DNA from 2 places in the Nicoliella sp. ESL1113 genome. Region 1 is predicted to be linked to the other one. Evidence: predicted binding sites of a transcription regulator. Region 1 holds the regulator's gene; the other holds the start of a gene.
What was found. Region 1 encodes Rex, which represses fermentation and respiration genes when NADH is low (regulators of the CRP and FNR family bind a similar motif). Its sites were predicted from a motif close to TTGTGAANTANTTCACAA; they were not measured.
Positions count from the first base shown of each region.

Region 2: a site for Rex is predicted at 7,535-7,552, ahead of ACSYTJ_RS00140 (zinc-dependent alcohol dehydrogenase family protein). Genes of this name have one in related genera too.

Region 1 is NZ_CP196387.1:1,314,517-1,323,433, reverse strand. It holds gene tsaD (tRNA (adenosine(37)-N6)-threonylcarbamoyltransferase complex transferase subunit TsaD) at 1-293, shown strand, start outside; gene ACSYTJ_RS05720 (ATP-binding cassette domain-containing protein) at 339-2,300, opposite strand; gene ACSYTJ_RS05715 (redox-sensing transcriptional repressor Rex) at 2,471-3,103, shown strand; gene groES (co-chaperone GroES) at 3,315-3,599, shown strand; gene groL (chaperonin GroEL) at 3,659-5,278, shown strand; gene ACSYTJ_RS05700 (APC family permease) at 5,441-7,276, shown strand; gene ACSYTJ_RS05695 (glycosyltransferase family 4 protein) at 7,395-8,492, shown strand; gene ACSYTJ_RS05690 (YigZ family protein) at 8,513-8,917, opposite strand, start outside.
Region 2 is NZ_CP196387.1:23,683-32,599, forward strand. It holds gene ACSYTJ_RS00095 (metal ABC transporter solute-binding protein, Zn/Mn family) at 1-849, shown strand, start outside; gene ACSYTJ_RS00100 (DUF2000 family protein) at 908-1,315, opposite strand; gene ACSYTJ_RS00105 (LysR family transcriptional regulator) at 1,443-2,321, shown strand; gene ACSYTJ_RS00110 (deoxynucleoside kinase) at 2,361-2,981, opposite strand; gene pnuC (nicotinamide riboside transporter PnuC) at 3,013-3,735, opposite strand; gene ACSYTJ_RS00120 (DNA cytosine methyltransferase) at 4,302-5,462, shown strand; gene ACSYTJ_RS00125 (HpaII family restriction endonuclease) at 5,479-6,537, shown strand; gene ACSYTJ_RS00130 (fluoride efflux transporter FluC) at 6,636-6,986, opposite strand; gene ACSYTJ_RS00135 (fluoride efflux transporter FluC) at 6,986-7,366, opposite strand; gene ACSYTJ_RS00140 (zinc-dependent alcohol dehydrogenase family protein) at 7,818-8,828, shown strand; gene ACSYTJ_RS00145 (VOC family protein) at 8,853-8,917, shown strand, end outside.

The sequences.
Region 1 (8,917 bases):
TAGATGTTTTAGTAGATAAAACACTGCGGGCGTTGGAGAACTACCCAGTCAAACAATTGATCTTAGCAGGAGGAGTAGCTGCCAACAATGGACTGCGGACACGCTTGCAATCAGCAATTGATCAACTACCAAATACGAAATTAATAATGGCGCCACGCAAACTATGTGGTGATAACGCTGCGATGATTGGTGCAGCTGGCTTTATTATGTTTAAAGAAGGGCGTTTTGCAGGCCTCGATTTAAATGCTGACCCGAGCCTTGAGTTTGAATGGGCTCCTGATGTAACTCAATAAAATTCAAAAAGGACTGAATCAAAATTTTTGATTCAGTCCTTTTATTTACTCATTATTTAAATCTTCGAGTTCTAAACTTAGTTGAGTCCACTGATCTGATAGTTTTTCATTTTGGTGGTTGACTTGATCGAGATTCTTTTGGAGTTCCTCAAGTTCACTAATCTTTTGATCAGCAGCTAGTTGGGCCATTCGATCCTCGATTTGAGCGTGTTGTTCGCTGAGCTTGCCCATTTGTTCCTCAATTTCGCTGATTTGGCGTTCTAATTTACGTCGTTGCTTTTGGTCTTGCTTACTCTTTTGGTAATCGACCTTGCCCTTCGATTCGGTGGGTTGAACCGCTTCGGGATGTTCAGCAGCTAATTTAGCGGCCTCGTGTTGTGCTTGGGCGATTTGATCTTCCTTTTTTTCGATATAGTAATCATAATCCCCTAGGTATCTTTCTGATCCTTCAGGGGTAATTTCAATAATTTCGCTAGCAACTTGGTTAATGAAGTATCGATCGTGTGAAACGAACAGGATCGTCCCATCAAATTGCTTCAATGCATTTTCAAGAACTTCGCGACTTTCAATGTCCAAATGGTTAGTGGGTTCATCGAGAATTAAGAAATTATCGTGATCCATTGATAATTTGGTGAGCATCAAACGCGCCTTTTCACCACCAGAAAGGTTACCGACGACTTTTTCAACGTCATTACCAGAAAATAAAAAGCTCCCTAAAATGGTTCTAATGTGGCCTTCTGGAGTAGTAGGGTAGTCGTCCCAAATTTCATTTAAAACGGTTTTATTACTGTGTAAGGAAGTCTGTTTTTGATCGTAGTAGCCAATGCTGACTCCGGTCCCGAATGAAACGGTCCCCGCTAATTTTGGTAGCTTGCCTAAAATGGTTTTTAATAGGGTCGACTTACCAACCCCGTTGGGTCCGATAATTGCAATCGATTGGTGCTTTTTTTCGTCAATGTTAATTGGACTAGCTAGAACCTGATCATCATAGCCGACCGCCAGATTCCGAACTGTTAAAACGATGTTACCACTGGGCTTTGCTTCTGAGAATCGAAATTGAGCGACCTTATTATTATCAAATGGTTTTTCGAGCTTTGGCATTTTTTCTAATTGTTTACGACGTGCCTGAGCACGGTTAGTAGTCGATGCCCGAACGATGTTTTTATCAATAAAGTCCTGCATTTTTTTAATTTCAGCTTGCTGTTTTTCATACGCATGGAGCCGTTCAGCATAGCGCGCTTGTTTTTGCTTCACAAAGCTAGTGTAATCACCTTTGTAATATGTTAGCGTTCCGTTATCCAAGTCATAGACTTCATTGACTAACTTATCCATGAAGTAACGGTCATGTGAAATGATCAAAAGCGAACCAGGATAGTTTTGGACGTAGCCTTCCAACCATGTGATCGTTTCAACATCTAAGTGGTTGGTTGGTTCATCTAAAATAAGGAGGTCGCGTTTTTCAAGGAGCAGTTTCGCTAATGCGAGTTGGGTTTGTTGCCCACCTGAAAGAGAATTAACGGGTTGTTCGTAGAATGATTCTCCAAAACCAAATCCGTTTAAAACCGCCTTGATTTCAGCTTTATAACTGTACCCATGATTAGCGGTAAAGTTAGCCTGAATCGTGTCGTATGATTTAGTGACTTCTGCTAGTTTTTGTGGATCTTGATTAACCTGTTGATCACTCATTTGTATTTCTAACGCGTGCATCTTGTGTTCCGTTTTAATTAATTCTGCGAACACGCTTAACATCTCATCCCAGACGTTTCGTTCTGAATGAAGACCCGTATTTTGTGAAAGATAGCCAATTGTAAGGCCGTTTTTTTCAGTAATCTTCCCTTCGTCGATGCTTTCTTCACCAATGATCATTTTAACTAGCGTTGATTTACCGGCTCCATTGCGGCCAACGAGCCCGATTCTAGCATGATTTTCAATATTCATATTAACATTTGTGAAAATTGGCACACCATCGAATCTTTTGGTTACGTTATTTACTTGTAAGATTTGCAAGTCCTCACCCCTTTATATTATAGTAGTTTAAGGATAATTTTATCATAATTTACATATAATATGAAATTATGAAAATCGATATAATTGATTAATATTTCACAAAGTCTTTTTTTATGATAAAATAATCTGGAAACGTTTTTTATGAACGAAAATGCCGGGAGGAAAGACTTATGGCTGAAAATAAAATTCCACGGGCAACCGCAAAAAGATTGCCGATCTATTATCGATACCTTACGATTTTACATGACTCAAACGTTGAACGAATCTCATCAAATAAATTTGCGGACGCAATTCAAGTGGACTCTGCTACGATTAGAAGGGATTTTTCCTATTTTGGGGCGCTTGGTAAACGTGGCTATGGTTATGATGTTGAGAATTTATTGAATTTCTTTAAGCGGATTCTAAATGAAGACCGTTTGACTAACGTTGCATTAGTCGGGGTCGGAAACTTTGGACAGGCACTACTGAACTTTAATTTTCATCGTGATAGCAACGTTAGGATTGCTGCTGCCTTTGATACTAAGGAGCGAATGATTAACACAATTCAAAACGGGGTCCCCATTTATTCATATGAAGAAATGGTTCAACAATTAAGGGATCAACAGATCAAGGTCGTTATTTTAACTGTGCCTTCTAAAGTGGCCCAAGAAGTTTGCGATAATGCCATTAAAGCGGGAGCGGAGGGCTTTCTTAACTTCACCCAGGTCCGTCTATCAACTCCCGAGAACGTAACGGTGCAAAATGTTGATTTAACGAATGAGTTACAGACCTTGATTTACTTTATTGAACATTACATTAAGTAAACCTTTAGATTCAAGATTCCTAGTTTTAAATCATCGCATTATTAATCTGATTTCGATAAAATGTTCATGCAAAGTTGCATGAGCGTTTTTTTATTTGGGCAGCGGTCAAAATGTTTGCAATTAAAATTAAAAGAATATATATTAAAGATAACAATTAGCACTGACATAGTTCAAGTGCTAAATTTATGTAAACTTAATTGGAGGGATTAATGTGTTAAAGCCATTAGGTGATCGTGTGATCGTTGAAGTTGAAGAGGAAAAGGAAAAGACAGTCGGCGGGATTGTCTTAGCAAGTAATGCTAAGGAAAAGCCCCAAACTGGAAAGGTAGTCGCTGTCGGTGCTGGACGGATCTTGGATAACGGAGAGACAGTTGCACCAGCAGTTAAGGAAGGCGAAACCGTTCTATTCGACAAGTACTCTGGCACTTCCGTTGACTACGAAGGCCAATCCTACTTAGTTTTACATGAAAAGGATTTAGTTGCAGTTGTCGACTAATTAATAAATTAAAATTAAAATCATAAAAAACAAAAAATAATTTCATGAGGTGATAATTGATGGCTAAGGAAGTTAAATTTGCAGAAGATGCAAGAAAATCATTACTTAACGGTGTTGATAAATTAGCTAATACGGTTAAGACTACTTTAGGACCAAAGGGACGTAACGTTGTCCTAGAAGAAGGTGCTGGTCCAAACATCACAAATGATGGGGTAACTATTGCAAAGGCGATTCAACTCCCAGATCATTTTGAAAACATGGGAGCTAAATTAGTTGCTGAAGTTGCTTCCAAGACTAATGACATTGCTGGTGACGGGACTACGACTGCCACTGTATTGACCCAAGCAATCGTCAACGAAGGCTTGAAGAACGTTACCGCTGGTGCTAACCCAGTTGGCGTTCGCCGCGGAATCGAAAAGGCTACCGAAGTAGCTGTAAAGGCATTACACAAGATGTCACACGAAGTAAAGAACAAAAACGATATTGCTCAAATCGCTGCCATTTCTTCTGCTAACAAGCAAGTTGGTGAATTGATTGCCGATGCAATGGAAAAGGTTGGTAACGACGGGGTCATTACCATTGAAGATTCCCGTGGGGTTGAAACTAGCCTAGATGTCGTTGAAGGAATGCAATTCGATCGTGGTTACATGTCACAATACATGGTGACTGATAACGATAAGATGGAAGCTAATTTGGATAATCCATACATTCTAATTACTGACAAAAAGATTAATAACATTCAAGACATTTTACCAGTTCTTCAATCAGTGGTTGAACAAGGGCGTTCACTCTTGATCATTGCTGATGATATTGGTGGTGAAGCATTACCAACCCTTGTTTTGAATAAGATGCGTGGGACCTTCAACGTGGTTGCTGTCAAAGCTCCTGGATTCGGTGATCGTCGGAAGGATCAATTACAAGACATCGCTACTTTAACTGGTGCAACTGTGATTACTGACGACTTAGGATTAAACCTAAAGGATGCGACCCTAGAACAACTAGGTCAATCTGCTAAGGCAAACATTACTAAGGATAACACTACGATCGTTCAAGGTGCTGGTGACAAGGCTAAGATTGCTGATCGGGTTAGCGAAATTAAGACCCAAATTGAAAAGACGACTTCTGACTTTGACCGTGACAAGTTAAAGGAACGCCTTGCTAAGTTAGCTGGTGGAGTTGCTGTTGTTCGTGTCGGTGCTGCGACCGAAACCGAATTAAAGGAACGTAAGTACAGAATCGAAGATGCTTTGAACGCTACGCGGGCTGCCGTTGAAGAAGGCTACGTTCCTGGTGGTGGAACAGCTTACATTAATATCTTAAAGGATATTGATGCCATTAAGGCTGAAGGCGATGAAAACACCGGGGTTCAAATCGTTCGCCGTGCATTGGAAGCTCCAGTTAGACAAATTGCTCACAATGCTGGGGTTGATGGTTCCGTGATCGTTGACCACCTTAGAGGTCAAAAACCTGGAATTGGTTACAATGCTGCTGATGGAACTTACGAAGACATGATCAAGGCTGGAGTTATTGACCCAACCAAGGTTAGTCGCTCAGCACTTCAAAACGCCGCTTCTGTTTCAGCATTGTTATTAACTACTGAAGCCGTAGTAGCAAACGAACCAAAGGATGATAATAACACCCCAATGCCTCCACAACCAGGTATGGGCGGCATGATGTAATTTAAATTAAGCTCTGCTTTAAAAGAATCGCTATTTAGCGGTTCTTTTTTTGTTAATAAAATTCAATATGAAATATTTACCAAATTGTAGTAAAATTAAGAATTGCATAAACAAATTTATATTATCTTAAAAAATGAAGACTTAAAAAGTGAGGTCATTTTCATGTGGCGTTATTTAAAACGATTAGTAATTGGGAAGCCATTGAAATCAACTGATGAGGGTGGTAATTCCTTGAATAAATTTAAGGGATTGGCTTTGCTCTCTTCTGATGCTCTTTCATCGGTTGCTTATGGGACCGAACAGATTACAGCGGTATTGTTGACCCTTTCAGTAGCTGCTTTAGTTTACCAAATTTGGATTTCAGCATTAGTTTTGATTCTTTTGCTGGCAATCACGTTGTCCTATCAACAAATTATTTACGCCTATCCATCTGGTGGGGGTGCCTACCTAGTTGCTAGTGATAATTGGGGGCGGACGACTGGGTTAGTTGCTGGTGGGTCCTTACTAGTTGATTATATGCTGACCGTGGCGGTTTCGACCACTTCTGGAACCGAAGCAATTACGTCTGCAATTCCAGCACTATATAATTATCGAATCCTGATTTCATGCTTGATCGTAGTATTAATTATGTTACTGAATTTACGGGGGATGCGTGAATCAGCATCGATTTTGACGGTGCCGGTTTACCTATTCATCTTTATGATTTTTATCATGATTATTTGGGGTGGGTATAATATTTTAACTGGACATATTACATACCAAGCTGCTAGCGCAGTTGGTACCCCAGTCCAGGGAATGACACTGCTATTATTCTTCAAGGCTTTTTCTTCTGGTTCTTCATCGCTAACTGGAGTGGAAGCAATTAGTAACTCGGTTCCTAACTTTAAAAAACCCCGTGAAAAGATGGCTTCACATACGCTTGCTATCATGGCTTTGATCTTAGGGTTCTTCTTTGGTGGGATTACACTTTTGAGTTATTACATGGGAATTAAGCCGAATGCACATGTGACGGTGCTGTCACAAATTGGAGCAGGCGTATTCGGCCATGGTGGAATTATGTTCTATGTATTACAACTTTCCACCGCAATGATTTTAGCAGTGGCTGCAAACACTGGCTTTTCAGCATTTCCAATTCTAGCTTATAATTTAGCACGCGATAAATTTTTACCGCACGCCTACTTGGATAAGGGTGATCGGTTAGGATATTCCAACGGGATTATTTCACTTGCGATTGGGGCATTGATCCTAATCATTATGTTCAATGGGGAAACGAACCTCTTAGTACCCCTGTATTCCATCGGGGTATTCATTCCATTTACACTTTCACAGTCTGGGATGATTTTACATTGGCGCAAGCACCGTGAAGGAGCATGGGTCTTAAAAGCGACCATTAATTTCATCGGGGCGTTGATCTCGGCAATCCTAGTTGTTTTCTTATTGCTACTCCACTTTGTAAACGTCTGGCCATACTTCATCGTGATGCCACTATTGATCCTTTTATTTTATCGCATCAATGAGCATTATCGTAAGGTCGGCACCCAACTGGAAGTTAGCCATAAGGCGCAAGAAATTCCAGAATCATTTAGTGGTTCGACTGTAATTGTTTTGATCAGTGACGTTACGACCATGACGATGAATGCGATTACCTATGCTAAATCGATCAGTGATGATATCATTGCGATGCATGTTTCGTTTGATTCTAATCCAGAACGCGAAAAAAAGGTGGCCAACGACTTTAAGGTTGCGTTCCCAGAAATTCGGTTCGTTGATATTCATTCATCATATCGCTCAATCGTTAATCCAACGTTGCGCTTTTGTGATGTGATTGCCAAGCGTGCCGAACACGACGGGAATACAACCACTGTATTGGTTCCGCAATTTGTCCCTAAGCATCATTGGCAACAAATTCTGCATAATCAAAGTGGTTTACGGTTGCGTGCAGCTTTAAACTCACGTCAAAACATCGTGGTAAGCACTTATAATTACCATTTGAAATAATTAATTAAACGGGAGTTATCGCTATATTACAATTGTGATAACTCTTTTTGATTGGGTTGTTTTTAGATTGTGAGATTTGTATAATTAAATTTAATAATTATTTTTCAAGGGAGGTGGAATGGTGAAGTTAAAAATAATTGTCTGTTTATTTGCGACAATGCTTATATCGGCAATTTTGACGCCATTTGTTCGTAAATTGGCATTTAAAATTGGGGCTGAAGACGATCCCAATAAACGGCGCGTCAATAAGGTTCCAATGCCAACGCTTGGTGGGTTATCAATATTTGCATCCTATACTTTTGCAACGGTCGGCTTAATGCGGAACTTAATTCCAGGACCTCAGTTGTGGGGAGTCCTGGGTGGTGAAATATTGATTGTTTTAACCGGGGTGTTAGACGATATTTATACCTTAAAACCGCGTCAAAAAGTGTTTGGGATTACCTTAGCATCGTTATTCGTTTTCTTTTTTGGACATGTTCGAATGACCGTTCTAACATTGCCGCTACTGGGATCATTTCATTTAGGCTGGTTAAGTTTGCCGATTACTTGGGTTTGGATCTTGGCAATTACTAACGCAGTGAATTTGATTGATGGACTCGATGGATTAGCTACTGGAGTCGCAATTATTGCATTATCGACAATGGGGATTACTGGAATGTTCTTCTTGAATGTGGGTAATACATACGTATCAATCATGATTTTTACTTTGGTTGTAGCATGTGTTGGCTTTTTACCATATAATTTCTTTCCTGCTAGAATTTATCTAGGGGACACGGGATCGCTATTTATTGGTTTTATGATTTCAGTGTTTTCACTAAACGGATTAAAGAATGCAACGTTCATTACAGTCATCATTCCAGTAATCATTCTGGGGGTGCCAATTACTGATACTGTATATGCCATTTTAAGGCGATTATTGAATCGGCAACCAATTTCACATGCTGACAAACATCATTTGCATCATCGATTAATGCAAATGGGATTGACCCATCGGCAAACCGTATTAGTGATTTATGGAATTGCGATGATCTTTTCATTTATCTCGCTTCTCTACCCCATTTCCAACCTATGGGGCATTATCTTACTTACGATCGCAACCTTGATTGGATTGGAATTGTTTGTGGAGTCAATTGGATTAGTTGGCAAGAATCGGCAACCACTTTTAAAATGGATTAAACGATTAGTTAAAAGTACCACTAGTAAAAGTAATCATTAAAAAAGGATCTTTCGCCTCATTTATTTGAGCTCGATTGATCCTTTTTTGTATCGATCCTTACCCTGATGGTAATCGACTTCGAAATATTCCTGTTCACCAGTTGTAATTTTGGCACGATTATTTAATAGTTCAACGATTTGTTTTTCAAATGCGCTAACCCCATCCGCTGGAATGGCAACGGTAACGGTAACGTCAGCACCATATTGAATATCATCAATATAGACATCCTCTTGGTTTAAGTGGTACTTAAGTGGTTCAAGAAGTGAATACTCAATTTGAATGTTAATCTTAGTTTGGAGGATTCTTTCTACGACGCCGACGCTATTGATTGCTTCCGTCGTGGCGTTACTATAAGCACGAATAAGGCCACCAGCACCTAATTTAATGCCCCCAAAGTAACGGGTAACTACGACTGCAACGTCATG
Region 2 (8,917 bases), 260 kb from region 1:
TCCACTAATGATAAAAAAGAACTCAGCGTCGTTACCACCAATTCGATTTTAGAAGACATGGTCAAAAACGTTGGGAAGGACCGCATTCACGTCTACAGCATGGTCAAACGTGGGACTGATCCGCATGAATATGAACCACGTCCAGAAGACATTGCAGAAACCACCAATGCCAACGTTGTTTTCTACAACGGCCTGAACCTAGAAACCGGTGGGAACGGTTGGTTCAAAAAGCTGGTCAAGACCGCTCATAAGCAGTTCGGCAAACAGGTCTTTGCAGCCAGTGAAGGCGTGACCCCACTGCATTTGACCACCAATAAGAACGAAGTCGACCCCCACGCTTGGTTGGACCTAGCTAATGGGATTCAATACGTCAAAACCATTACCAAAGTCTTAAAGGAAAAGGATCCGCAAAATGCAGATTACTTCCAGAAAAACGCCGATGCTTACATTGCTAAACTATCCAAGTTGAACGAGGAAGCTAAGGCCAAATTCTTAGACATCCCCGCAAAACAACGGGTCTTAGTCACTTCCGAAGGCGCGTTCAAGTACTTCTCCAAGGCCTACCACGTTAAGCCAGTCTACATTTGGGAAATCAACACCGAATCCCAAGGGACCCCTGAACAAATGCGGCGCGTCCTAGCTGCCATCAGCAAGTACGATGTAAAACACCTCTTCGTTGAATCATCAGTTTCACCAAAATCAATGGATAAGGTTTCATCCGAAACTGGCATCAAGATCTATTCCAAGATTTTCACCGATTCACTTGCGAAGGAAGGCACCGATGGTGACACCTACTACTCCATGATGAAGTGGAACTTAGATCACATCCACGATGGATTAGCAAAATAAGCAATAACTAAAAATAGATTGGTCCTCAAAAATGAGTGCCAATCTATTTTTTCAGTTCCTATTTATGTAACGGCAGTTTCTTAAATAGTTTATCAACTTGATTTTTCTTACCCCTAACTCCAATGCCCACTAAATCAAGATCGTTTAAGTCATGACTAGCAATCTCAGCACGATTATCATCATCGTTGAAGGTATTAAAAAGCGGCTTGGTAAAAATAGAAATTGCAAAGTCCTTATCAACCGCTTTTTTAAGCAACTCGTTTAGTTGTTCTGCACTGGCCGAATGAATCATTATTGGTTGCTTAGACATTGGTAAGAATTGATAGCCATCCTTAGTAACATAGTTATCACCAACAATGTTATCAGAACTAGTAATTCCACTCATCAAAAAGGAATTTACATTTAATTCTTGCCAGGGTTCCAAATCATCCCTAAGCGCAATCTTGATCTTTGTATCAAATGCCATAATAACCACTCCTATGTTCCTATTTATAAATTAATGGTTTCTATCACCAAGATTATCATGCTATTATATATCAGTAAAATAGATATATTGAATGGTTTACTTCAATAAAATTGAAGGAATGTTAAAAATGGAAATTAAAAATTTATACACTATCAAAAAAATAATTGAGACTGGATCGTATAGTAAGGCTGCTGAAGAATTGAAGTATGCCCAATCCACCGTTACATTTCAGGTTCATCAAGTTGAACAGGAATTAGGGATTCACATTTTCGAAAAGATTGGTAAATCAATGCAACTCACTAGTGCCGGTAAACAATCGATTCCATTAATCGATGACGTTATTAATCGGTTTGAAAGATTAAAGAGCATTAACGAAGAAAGATTAAGCGGCACTTTAGCTATCGCCGTTCCTGAATCACTAGTAACTTATAAGTTACAACCAGTTTTAAAAGCGTTTAAACAACAAGCACCAAATGTTGAGTTATCAATTAAGGTCTTAAATTGTTATCGCATATTTGATGAGGTTATTAAGAACCAAGTCGACATTGGGATTGCATACCATGTCAAAAATAATGATCAGTTAGTAATCAAGCCACTAGCAGAATATGAATTAACTTTAGTCGGCTCTAAAGGCCTTAATTTAGAGGATCGCGATTTCATCACCCCTAATCAAAAGAAACCAATTTGTCACATCCAAAATGATCCAGATGCGTTGTATTTAAAATACTTTAATCAATACCTGGCAGCTCAAAATATTAATTTAATGCCCAGCCTTGATTTATGGAGTATTGAAGCAATTAAAAAAAGTGTCATCAGCAACATGGGCGTAGCATTCCTCCCTAAGTTTACTTTGCAACAAGAACTGGCTAGCGGTGATTTAATAGAATTAAATACTGAAATTCATGATTATCAGTTCCAAGCAGTCGTGCTTTATAATCAAAATAAGTGGATAAATCCGGCAATGAATTTATTTTTAGATTTATTGAATAAAGTTGGCATTAACTAAAAATAGATTGGTCCTCAAAAATGAGTGCCAATCTATTTTTTAATGTTTTAATTTAGCATCAATTTGCTTCAACACCGCTTGTAAATCAGCCGAATTATTCACAAAGTCGTACTTGTCACCATTAATTTTCAACTTGGGACTAATTTCGTAGTTCTCAAACCAATGTTGATAAGCCACCCGCAGTTCGCGATAGTAGTCCAACAGGTCATCAGACTGTTCAAAGTCTCGTCCCCGTTGACGAATCCGTTTCAACTGGGTCTCCAGACTGACTTCAATGTAGACCAACAGATCGGGCCGCTTCTTTTTGGCTGCGTATGGCAATTCTTCCATCATGTTGTCCAACAAGTCATGGTAAACAGCGGCTTCAGTGTCATTGATGTTGCCCAACTTGTGATTCAAGTCGGTGAACAACGCATCTTCGTAAATCGAACGGTCTAACACGTTATTATCATCTTGTTGCGCCTTTTTGATCATCTCAAAGCGTTTGTTCAAAAAATAAATTTGCAGCAAAAAGCCGTACTTTTGCTTATCCTGATAGAACAGTGGCAACACAGGATTGTCGCCAACTGGTTCATAAAACGCCTTGGTGTCCAGGTGTTTGGACAGCCGTTCGGTCAACGATGACTTGCCCGCACCGATGGTTCCTGCTAATACGATCATTGTCATAACCTACCCCTTTCAAATTAAGTGATTACTTAGTTGCTAAACGCTTGGCAAACCATGGACTCTTGGTAAACGCCAAGATATCATTACCGATGTAGAGCATGTAGGTTACGAATAGGACTGGTGAAGCACTCCCCTGCGCAGCGGTAATTCCCCACAGAATCACTGATAGCACCCCTTGTGCCAACCAGAAGTAGTAGGTTTCGCGTTTCTTCAAGGTGGTTAAGATTGCACCCATGATCCCAGTCGTTGCTGAAATCGAGTCGATCAATGGCCGTGGACTATCAGTTAAACTGGTCAATAACGTGTGCATGATCAATACGACAATAACAAAGCCAATTACGTATGGCAACCAGTTCTTGCAGGTCTGAGCATTATTTTCGCCCCGCAGGCCAGAAATCTTGTTTTCAGCATCTTGATTCCAGCTCGGCATTAACAGGACTGGCACATCTAACAATACGATGTAGCTGAGCTGCATCACAATTTCCATGTAGTTCTTGGCGCTAAACGCAACCGCAATTAGTAAGATCGCACTAATCAAGCCCAACCATCCATTGATTGGTTTGGCATTGTTGATCGCTAATACGCAGGTTAACCCAAGGACCCCAGCAATAAAAGTTACAATACTAATCGTAGTAATCGGGCTGCTGAGCGTTAACGCTAAGTTAAACCCCAACCCAAAGAACAGTAGGATGTATGATTGGACGTTCCAACCTAGTAATTGGCTCCATAGCCACTTAAAATAATTCATTTGAAAAGCTCCTAACACAATATATAGTATTTAAATAACTATCTATATCTACATCTAGTCATTTTAGTCAACTCGTTCTATTATACAGAAACTAAGATCGATTTCAATCACCGGACTTAGACGATTAAATCGCCAACAGGTAATTTTAAAATCCAGATTGTGTTAAAATAACCCCAGTTAGACTGATTATTCATAATTAAAACTGGAGGTAATAATGTGAAATTTATCAAAGGCACCACTTTCCTATAGCTAGTCCTCATGATCATCGCCTGTTTCATCATCTTTATAATGCGCGGGGGTTTGATCTAATCGTGAACCATACATACAACATCAAGTTTTATATTTCTGAAATGGGCAGATATTCTGTTCGAGGGTTAGTATCTGCCGTTTTGATTCAAATCGGTGAAAGTATTATTGAAAGACACAAACGGAAACAAAAATAAGTGGTGAACTGCCCCTCCAATTTGAATCAATATTCATACGGAACTTTTTTAGCCGTTGGTTGTTTGTAATCTTGCAACATTGCTGATATAATGGCTTTTATAATCTCGCAGGAGGGATGCCCTATGGCTAAAAAAGACATTAATAGTAAAAAACCCCATACTGTTTATTTAAGCGATCTAATTTACCAAGAAATTAATGGCACTAACATAAATGGCATTAAAACATTCTCTGAAAAGGTAAATTACATTTTAAATAAATACACAAACCAAGATCAGAAAGTAGCAAACAATGATGATATCGAAGACCGTCATGACCAAAAAATAAGGTATATCGACCTTTTTGCTGGAATCGGTGGAATTAGATTAGGATTTAGTGAAAACGATAAACAAACTCAGTGTGTTTTTTCAAGCGAATGGGATAAATTTGCAGTGCAAACTTACGAGGCCAATTTTAAAGAAAAACCATTCGGTGATATTACTAAAATCAAAGCTGAGGATATCCCAAATTTTGATGTATTATTAGCCGGCTTTCCTTGTCAGCCATTCAGCAGTATCGGTAAAAGAGAAGGGTTTAAGCACAAAACGCAAGGCACATTATTTTTTGATGTCCTAAGAATTATTAAGCACCACAAACCCAAGGCATTTCTTTTAGAAAACGTTCCCGGCTTATTAACGATCCAAGAGGGGCAAGCATTCGAGATAATTAGGCAATCACTAGTAGATAGTGGATATAACGTCTACCACAAGGTCTTACAAGCAACCGATTATGGATCTCCCCAATCCAGAAAAAGGGTAATAATTGTCGGTTTCAGAAAAGACATCGATAGCTCTAATTTTTACTTCCCAGACAGTAATGATCAAAACACTTACGTTGGGGAAATATTAGAGGATAACCCCACTGGATATTCAATCTCTAAAAATTTGCAAAAAAACTACTTATTCAAAAAGGATGACGGGCATCCATTTGTCGTAGATAAAAACACTAAAAAATACGCAAAAACTTTAAACGCTAGCTATCACAAAATACAACGATTAACGGGGACGTTTGTAAAGGGTGGTGAAACTGGAATAAGGTTACTTTCAGAACTAGAATGTAAGAGGTTACAAGGTTTTCCAGATAATTTCATAATTCCAGTTTCAAGAACCCAAATGTACAGACAAATGGGAAACAGCGTTTCAATCCCAATGATTAAAGCAGTTTCCAAAAACATAAAAGATGTTTTGCGAAACAAAAAAATAGACGTCAAGGGAAACCATGCTACTATCCAGTTAAATCTAATATAGAAAGCCATGATTAGTAATGACAAACTATAAAAAATTCAATATTGGAGAATGGTCTGAATCCTATGTTTTCCTTAGGTTGTTATCATCAAACGGAACTTTAAACATAGCCGATAATAATTTAAATTCTATCCCTAACCAATTTTTCACAATCAAGGCAATTATTAAACCAGATGTTATTTATGAAATAACCAGCCAAGATCCAGAAATTCACATTCAAGAAAAAGACAAGCCTTCATTTTCAGTTAACAAAAATCAGTTCTTACATTATTCGAATTTTTTATTAGACAAATTATTAAGCAAAAAGGGAAATTTCGAAGTTCCAGCCGTTGAAGACTTTCTTAAATCAGTAAAGCTAGATAGTTTAAAAGCAAAGAGCAAGTTAAAAAGTGATATCGATATTAAAATACACGATCCATTCACAAATACAGAACCAACAATCGGCTTTAGTATTAAATCTTATTTAGGTAGCCGCCCCACCCTTTTAAACGCATCACAACAAACGATTATTAATTACAAGCCTTCTAAGGAACTAACCAATAATTTAACCCCCACCGAATTGGACGCTCTCAACGCCAAAGGAACTATATTAGACAAAATAAATCGATTAAAAAGTAAAAATATCAATTTAACATTTAATAATCTAAACTCAAGCACCTTTGAATTTAATTTAAAAATGATAGATTCGGAAATGCCTAGCATTTTAGCTGATTTATTTTATTGTTCTTATTTTGTACGCGGCAAAAAGATCTCTAAGGTTGTAGATTATTATTGTGATAATTTTCATAAAAATCACGATTTAATAGAATACAAGGTTAAAGAACTTTTGATTAGCATTGCATTAGGAATGGTGCCCAATACCAAATGGGACGGTTTGGATCAAGCTAACGGCGGCTATATTGTTGTAAAACAAAATGGCGAAATCGTGGGTTACAACATATACGAAAGAAACAAGTTAAAGGGTTATCTCTACAATTCAACAAATTTCGACACCCCCTCTTTAAGTCGATATAACTGTGGAAACATTAACGAAAGAGGAGCAATGAGCTTAGGCTGTATGATTAGATTTTGGCAATAATAAACAAACGACCCCGATCGGTTGAACAGAAAACGTTCAGCATATCGGGGTCTTTACTTTGAAAAAAATAATACTTATTGGTGTGGTCTAATCGATTTTTAAATCGCCATGCCAACAAATGCTGCTAAAATCCCTAACAACGTGGTTGAAATGAAATATAATCCAGCCCATGTCGGACGCTTAATCTGAAGCCTTACCGTTTCATTCATAAACGTGGAAAACGTGGTATACCCACCTAAAATCCCACTGCCAATTAGATAAGCCATTGAACTATCAGCAAGTTGCCCTGCTAACAAACCCAGGAGAAACGATCCAGATACGTTGATTACCACGGTGGCGAGTGGAAATTCCTGCCACCCCATTTTGTTTCCAATCAATTCGATCATCGCATAACGAATCACCGCACCGAACGCAGCAGCGAGTCCGACAATTATAATTTTAGATAACATTATTTTGCACCCGCCTTTGCAATTAAGTAGTTCGCTAATTTAATTCCAACTAATGCGAATATATATCCAAAGACTAAACTAATTGAAAGATACCAAAAAGAATTAATTAGTGAAGTTTTGAACAGCTTTACAAAATCAACCGTAAACGTTGAAAAAGTGGTAAAGCTACCGATAAAGCCAACGCTAATCCCGCTAAGGAGTTCACTTGAGATTTTAAATAACAATGGCAAAATGCTAACCAGAAAGGCTAGTAAGAAAGTTCCTAATAAATTAATCGCAATAATCATTGCAAAGTGATCGTTTCCAGATAAAAGCGTTAACCATTCGCGAAGTGCCCCGCCAAAGAAACCAAAAAAGATAATATAAATAACTTTCCGCAATTTAAATTGCCCCCTTATTATCCCCTTATCGTATCACAATTAAGATATCTTATACTTTAGTTAATAAATTCACAAAATATTTAAAAATTATACCAATTAATTTTTTATTCATGCAATCGGTTTAAATATGAATAAATATATAAAAAGACATAATTTAAGCTAAAAAGTTTGTGAAACTGTTAACTATCATTAGCATTAAATCAACATTTAACTTTGCTTACATCATGTTGTAACAATGTGACTTTATTCATTTATAAATCCAATTATCTTTATATTTAGATAAAATGGCAGTTGATTATTTATCAATAATCATTAGTATTATAGGTGTAATCAATTGGTGCTAAACGCTAAATGTTTGGAAACAAATGGTTATTTCATATAAAATAGTTATTGAAGCTGGGTCATCCGATCTGGTTAAAAAATTTATATTATTTAAAGGGGATATTTACACATGAAAGCATTAGTATTAACTGGTACTAAACAAATGGAAATCCAAGATTTAGATACTCCAACTCCAAAGCCTGACGAAGTCTTAGTTAAGACTGCTTACGCTGGTATCTGTGGTACCGACGACGCACTTTACAACGGTCTTCCAGGTTCAGCAGACGCTGTTCCTCCAATCGTTTTAGGTCACGAAAACTCAGGTGTTGTTGAAGCTGTTGGTGCTAACGTTACCCAATTCAAGAAGGGTGATCGTGTTGCAGTTGACCCTAACATCTACTACCCTAAGGACAAGTACTTCCGTGTTGACCGTCCACAATTAGCTGAAGACCTTTCAGCTGTTGGTGTTACTCGTGATGGTGGTTTGGAAGAATACTTCACTGCTCCTGAATCAGTTGTATACCACGTTCCAGCTAACCTTTCATTAAAGGCTGCTTGTTCAACTGAACCAGTTTCATGTGGGGTTCACGGTATCCGTCGTCTTAGCTTACAACCACATTACAAGGCTCTTGTTATGGGTGATGGTTACATGGGTCTTCTATTCGTTGAATTATTAAAGGCATACGGTGTTCAACACGTTGACTTAACTGGTCGTCACGATGACAAGTTAGCCGAAGAACAAAAGCTTACTGGTGCTGATCACGTAATCAACACTGAATCTGGTGACATTAACGAAGAATACGACATCGTTATCGAAGCCGTTGGTCGTCCAGAAACTCAAGAAAAGGCAATCGAAGTTGCAGGTAAGGGTGGTCAAATCCTTATGTTTGGTGTTGGTCGTCCAGATCAAACATTCACTGTTAACACTTACGAAGTATTCCAAAAGGAATTAGACATCAAGGGTTCATTCATTAACCCATACGCATTCGATGACTCCCTTGCATTAATGGCAAGTGGTAAGATCGATGTTGAACCACTTATCAAGAACGTTCTTAAGCTTGACGAAGTTGTTGGTAAGCTTGATGGTTCTGACAAGCGTCCTGGTAAGTCAGTTGTTGAACTTGACGGAAGCTTAAAATAATTAATTTCTATGGAGGAAAATAAGATGGCTTTACAAGATTACTTTACTGGACTCCAACACGTTGGAATTCCTTCCAAAGACTTAGACAA